Regions from separate parts of the Granulicella mallensis MP5ACTX8 genome, predicted to be linked through region 2. Evidence: predicted binding sites of a transcription regulator. Region 2 holds the regulator's gene; the other holds the start of a gene.
The links. The regulator LexA, encoded in region 2, represses DNA repair genes until DNA is damaged. The targets are predictions, from matches to a motif close to CANTTCGCTTTTTATTCGC.
Positions count from the first base shown of each region.

Region 1: a site for LexA is predicted at 1,987-2,005, ahead of recA (recombinase RecA). Genes of this name have one in related genera too.

Region 1 covers NC_016631.1:2,454,436-2,457,848, reverse strand. Annotated here, with positions in the region: gene ACIX8_RS10305 (winged helix-turn-helix domain-containing protein) at 1-756, shown strand, start outside; gene recA (recombinase RecA) at 825-1,898, opposite strand; gene ACIX8_RS10295 (queuosine precursor transporter) at 2,034-2,741, shown strand; gene ACIX8_RS10290 (FAD-dependent thymidylate synthase) at 3,006-3,413, opposite strand, start outside.
Region 2 covers NC_016631.1:3,756,908-3,760,320, reverse strand. Annotated here, with positions in the region: gene ACIX8_RS15145 (dienelactone hydrolase family protein) at 152-838, opposite strand; gene lexA (transcriptional repressor LexA) at 1,443-2,048, shown strand; gene ACIX8_RS15135 (DUF4097 family beta strand repeat-containing protein) at 2,707-3,413, shown strand, end outside.

The DNA.
Region 1 (3,413 bases), 1.3 Mb from region 2:
GTGCAGGGCGCAGCGCAACAAAGCGCCATGCTGAATGAAATCGCCGCCGTATCGTTCTATCGCGGACGGCAGGCAGAAGCCGACCGCGGCTTCGTTACCGCCAGGCAAAATGCCATTGCCAACAATCTGCCCGAATTCGCCGCGGAGATCATCGTGGAACAGGCAGGCCTCGACGCAGATGCCGGACGCCCCGCTCAGGCAGCACAGCTCGCGGAAGAGGCCTTGCACTATGCACCGCACAATATCGAGGTAGAAGCCGGCGCTGCGCTAGCCCTGGCCAGAATCGGACAGATCGCCCGCGCGGAGGCAATCTCCAGGAAAGCAACCGCCGAATCTCCACTCGACACACAGCTTCAATTTGTGGAACTGCCCTCCGTCAATGCCGCGATTGCCATGCAACACAACCAGCCTGACGAAGCCGTTAAAGCCCTGGAACCAGCTCGTCCCTATGACCAGGTCGTCGTCATGGGCCTCTCCCCCGCCTACTACCGAGGCCTCGCCTATCTCCAGGGCCGCCACTGGCAACAGGCGTCCGCCGAGTTCCGCAGCGTACTCGATCACCGCGCCGCCTCTCCCAACTCCCCCTACATCCTTCTGTCACAGCTTGAGCTGGGCCATGCGCTACAACTCAGCGGCAACTCGCAGGAGGCCACCGCCCAGTTCCAGCAACTCGAAGAGGTCTGGAAGAATGCCGACACAGACTTCCCTCCGATAAAACTCCTGCACCTCTACGAGCACCTGCACCCAGCCCGCTGAGAAGGAATTTAAAAAGTAAAGGCCGTGACGATCTTCCGTCACGGCTTTTACTTGGGTTGCAGGCAAAACTATCCGCGGCGTGTCTTTACGGCTTCAACCGCCTGGGCTGGGCCATCGACGGGTGCAGCGGGGATCTCAACATCATCCGCAGGCTTGATTCCGAGTTTCTTGCGCAGTTCACTATCGATCCGGCCGAAGACCTCTTTATTTTCCTTCAGGAATCCGCGTACATTCTCACGGCCCTGTCCGATACGCTCACCCTGGTAGCTGTACCACGCACCCGCCTTGTCGACGATATTGTGCAGCACAGCAAGATCCAGCGAGTCGCCTTCACGAGAGATACCTTCACCGAAGAGAATGTCGAACTCAGCATCGCGGAAGGGTGCCGCTACCTTGTTCTTTACAATCTTGACCTTCGTGCGGTTGCCGACGACAACATCGCCTTCCTTCACCGCGCCGACACGACGGATATCGATACGCACCGAGGAGTAGAACTTCAGTGCCCGTCCGCCGGTCGTCGTCTCCGGGTTGCCGAACATGACGCCGATCTTCTCGCGAACCTGGTTGATAAAGATCAGGCTGGTGCGCGACTTCGACACTGTTCCGGTCAATTTGCGCAACGCCTGCGACATCAGCCTGGCCTGCAGGCCCATGTGCGAATCGCCCATCTCGCCATCAAGCTCAGCCTTCGGCACCAGCGCGGCCACCGAATCCACCACCAGTACGTCGATGGCGCCCGAACGAACCAGCGCTTCGACGATCTCCAGTGCCTGTTCGCCGTAGTCCGGCTGGCTCACCAGCAGATTGTCGGTATCGACACCCAGCTTCTTTGCATAAGCCGGATCGAGAGCGTGCTCCGCGTCCACAAATGCCGCTAGGCCGCCGTTCTTCTGCGCCTCGGCGATGATCTGCAGTGTAATGGTCGTCTTTCCCGAACTCTCCGGCCCAAAGATCTCGATCACGCGCCCACGAGGCACGCCACCGACACCCAACGCCGCGTCAAAGGAAATCGACCCCGTAGAGATTACCGAAATTGGCCCAATCGCCTCTTTCGCGCCGAGCCGCATCACCGACCCCTTGCCAAATTGCTTTTCAAGCTGAGAAAGTGCGGTTTCTATGGCTTTGCTGCGGTCATCTGCCACGATGTTTATCTCCTTAAGATAGGTTCAAGCTGGGGTCACGCCGAGGTGAAATGTCAAAGCCGAGTCTAGCACTAAACCTCAGGCCATAGCAAAAGAAAAGCGAAAGTCGCCAGCATCCTGCGATACCCTGATCTCATGTCTCGATTCCGCTATCTCGACGCCCTGACGACCGCCTTCGTCGTCATCCTGCTGGTATCGAACCTGCTCGCGCAGAAGGTCATCCGGATTGGGCCGTTCTGGCATATTCCTGCCTTCTCCACCAGCGGAGCGATGGTGCTCTTCCCCATCACCTACATCTTCGGCGACATCTTCACCGAGATTTACGGCTACGCAGCCTCGCGGCGGGCCATCTGGCTGGGATTCTTCGGAACCGCGCTGCTCTACGCCGTCTCGGCCCTGGTCATCGCACTGCCCTCCGATCCGGAGTTCCACAACCAGGCGGCGTTCGTTACGGTCTTCGGCTTTCTGCCGCGTATCCTCATCGCCAGCCTGATCGCCTTCTGGGCCGGCGAGTTCGCCAACTCCTTCACCATGGCCAAGCTCAAGCTCCTGACGAAAGGCCGCATGCTCTGGACGCGCACCGTGGGCTCAACTGTCGTAGGTCAGGCCGTCGACACCACGCTGGTCATTGTCATCACCTTCGCCGGGGTATTCTCCGCCCATAAGCTCATCGAGATTATCGTGGTGGGCTACCTGCTGAAGGTCGGCTATGAGGTGCTGGCGACGCCCCTGACCTATCTCGTGATCGGCTGGCTAAAGCGTGCAGAAGGCATCGATACCTTCGATGCGCACACGAACTTCAATCCGTTCCGCTTTACCGGCAGACAGGAACAAAATCTTTAACGCAGAAGGCGGGAAAACCAAGTCTCGCAGAGACACCATATTTTCGATACAACCCTAAACATTGTCATCTCGACCGGAGGCGGCGCTTTTTGCCGCCGTAGTGGAGAGACCTGCAGCTTGCTCGTGCAAGCACTACTGCCAGCACTAACAGCCTGCAGGTCTCTCCACTGCGCATGACGATAAAGCCATCATGCTTCGGTCGAGATGACAGTTCTGGGGTAGTTCATTCCTACCTCACACTATCGTTGAAGATACTGCCAGGCACTACCTCTTCAGCAAATCCATCGGCACATTCACATCCTCAATCCGGAACAATCCCGCCAGCGCCGGATGCCGAGTGGCAATCGCCTGATACATCTCCCACGCCACACGCCGATAGCTGAAGTGCCCCGCAATTCCCGAACGCAGTTCGGCAATGTACAGCGCCTCGGCAAAGTCCATCTTGAACAGGCTGCGGCAGCGCATGCCCAGCGGCAGCAGATACTGCGCACTCTGCTTTGCCTCGGGTTCGCCACTGTCGCAGACCGTGCGATAGGCAGCCAGCGCTGCATTCATCGCGTCGCGATATTGCTCTCCAAGACCCGCCTCGGCAAGCGTCGGCTGCCCCGGGCAGACCGGCTCGTCATAGCCATGAACGTCCGAAAACTCCTGCAGCAGCTGCACGCAGCGACG
Region 2 (3,413 bases):
TGTGCTCTAGTCCACTTCTCTCAGTGTCCAATTAAAGATAGCACGCTGGAGCCCAGGAACCGAGTGTAGACGCAAAAGAGCGTAGAGGATAGAGGCAACCGGATTGCTCCGCTGTCTCTATCCTCTACGCTCTATTCTCTACACTCTGCCTTTACGCTACGTGCTCTTTCAGGAACTCCAACGAGCGTTCGCGGGCCAGCTTTGCCGCTTCCGCCTTGTAGTCGGTGCGTGCGTGGTTGGCAAAGGCGTGCCCGGCGCCCTCGTAGAGGAAGATTTCGACCTCAGGATGCGCGTTCCGCACGGCATCGATCTGGTCGCTGCCGATGTGGCTGTCCTCCGCGCCAAAGTGCAGCAGAACGGGGCAGGTGGGCTCTTCGGCAGCCACTTTGCCGATACCGCCGGCATAGTAGCCGACGCAGCAATCCAGCTGCATCTTGTGTGCTTCGGCGCGAGTCGCGCTCACCCAGCTCATCAGGCCGCCGTAGCAGAACCCAAGGATGGCAACGCCCTTTCCGGCACCTTTGACGTGCTCGTAAGCTGCGGCGATATCCAGAAGCTGGGTGTCGGGATTGAGCTTTCCGTACAGGTCGAAGGCCTTCTTCAGATCTTCGCCTTCGTAGGTCAGTTCAAGCCCGCGCTCGAAGCGGTCGAAGATCGCCGGTGCGATGGCCAGGAACCCGTCCTTGGCATAGCTGTCGGCGACGCTGCGGATCGAAGCGTTTACGCCGAAGATCTCCTGCACCACGATCAGCGCGCCGATCGGCTCGCCTTCAGGCTTTGCCACGTAGGCGGAAAGTTCGTGCCCGTCGGCTGCTTTTACGTTTACCCATTCACTCATGTTGTTTACTTGTCCTCCACTGCCTCAGACGAAGGAAAGCTGTGAAAAGGTGCATCATCTGTTTGTCACGCGCGCGGTAAACGGATGATTTATTGTGCCGTTCATATCCGGGGGCGTTCGACGGCTAGAGTGTGCCATCAAACTGCTTCCTGAGACGAAGTCGGACGGGTGCAAGCAGTTTGTTGAGTCACGAATCGGAAGGGCACGGTTTCAACCGTGCCGAAAAGGGAGCTTTTAGAGGTCCTCTCCGCTCTGCCGAAGGCTGAAGTGAAGCCCGCAGGGCGCAACGACTGAATTGCCTTCCTTCGTGCGGCCCAGGCTGAACAAGGAGCACCGGGGATGTGGCCACCCGTTTCGCCGCGATGAAAGAGAGCAATTCCGTCGCTCCGGCTGCGCCTTCGCTCCCGCCTTCGGCAGAGTGGAAAGAGGCTTTGTCGCCGCTTTCTCGGCACGGTTGAAACCGTGCCCTTCCGATTCGTGCCTCAACAAACTGACTGCGCCGTTCGGTCTAACACCAAGGGGAGTTTGATGACAAATACTGGGAAATGATGGCAAATGTGATTCCCCCGCTTGCAATTCGCTTTTTATTCGCTAGAATGTCCGCATGGCGATTACGCGGCGGCAAAAAGAAGTCATCGACTTTCTTTCGAGCTTTACCACCAGGAACGGCTACTCTCCTTCGTACGAAGAGATAGCGTCGGGCCTCGGCCTGAATTCGCTGGCCACGGTGCATAAGCACGTCACCAATCTGCAGAACAAAGGCCTGCTCCAGCGCGCTCACAACCGCAGCCGGTCGATCGACGTTCTGCCGCAGCGCTCCGCGAAGAAGGGCTTCGACCGCCTTCCTCTGCTGGGCCGTATCGCAGCGGGCAAGCCGGTGGAGGCCATCGAGACCGCCGAATCCATCTCCCTGGGCGACATTATCGGCAACCGCGAGGTCTACGCCCTGGAGGTCCGCGGAGACTCCATGCGGGACGAACACATCGTCTCCGGAGACTATGTACTGGTCGAGAGAACCCGCACTGCTCGGGAGGGCGAGATTATCGTCGCGTTGATCGACGGCGCCGATGCCACGCTCAAACGCTTCTACCGCGAGGGCAATCTCATCCGGCTGCAGCCTTCCAATACGGAGATGGCCCCGATCTACGCTCCGGCCTCCAATGTGAGCATCCAGGGGAAGGTGCTGGGAGTCCTGCGCAAGTACGCGTAGGGCTGTTCAGGCAACTGCCACGGCATTGTTTCGTTAAGGGCATGGCTTCACAGGCTGCGGAAAAATCCCCATTTGATCTTTAGGGCCAAAGGCCCGTTTCATCCCAGCCTGGGGCAAAGCGAACCCAGGGGCACCACGCGACAGCGTGGTGGCTCGGGGAGCGACGCCCCAGGTTAGGCTTGCAGCGAGCTAAAAACCGCTCGCTGCTGCGCTTCACCCCAGGCTGGTATGAAACGGGCCTTTGGCCCTAAAGATCAAGACTCGCTTCCCGGCTAAGAGTTTTTCCGCAGCCTGTTTAGCCATGCCGTAAATAGCAGGCCCAAGGGCATACCATTCTGCCGAAGGCCGGAGTGAAGGCGAAGCCGCAACGACTGAATTGCATTCTTTGGCCGTGGCAAACTAATCCTCCCTCGCTACGGATACATGCCTGTGAGCCTTGCACGGTCCTTGCGGAAAGAGTTTAGTCCCGGTCCCATACGGCCTGGCTGAAGCCAGATCCTTCCGATCCCTGCCTCAACAAACTGTTTGCACCCTTCGCTTCCGCGACAAGAGCGATTTGATGACACACCCCAGGAAATGAGGGGAACTAATACCTGTAAGACTGCGTATCCTGATCTAGCTTGTACAACTGCCGCTTTATGAGGGAGCCGCCGTCATCATGAAACTTCATCTTCTTGTCGCTTCGAGTCTTCTGCTGTTTGTCGCGCCCGCTTTCGCGGACAGCACCTTTACCCGCACCTTAAACGTCTCGTCGCAGGCCGATCTCTATGTTTCTACGGGGTCAGGCGATATCAAGATCTCCCAGGCCAATGACAACCAGATTCATGTGGTTGGCCACATTCATGCCGGATGGAGCTCCTTCGGCGACGTCAAAGCCCGCGAACAGCGTATCGTCGACAACCCGCCAATCGTGCAGAACGGGAATGAAGTCCGCATCGGTGAGACAAACGATCGCAACCTGTTCAATAACATCTCCATCGACTACGAGATTGCCGTTCCCTCATCCGCCGCACTCAACCTCCATAGCGGTTCGGGTGACATCGAGATCAACCACGTGGGCCGCTATCTTTCGGCGACCAGTGGCTCAGGAAACGTACGCGCCCATGGCATTCATGGACCTGCCGAACTTCAGGCGGGCTCGGGCGATATCGAACTGGATCAGGATGCTGCCGGCGATGTGAAAGCCAAGACCGGTTCCGGCAATATTCGCATTCACGAGTTCAATGGCTCACTGAATGCTCGCACGGGTTCGGGCGATGTTGAGGCGATCGGACGGCTTGAGGGAACAGGAAATCTGGCGAGCGGCTCGGGATCGGTGCGCCTGCATCTGAATCCGGATGCGCGCTTTAACCTCGAAGCGTCAAC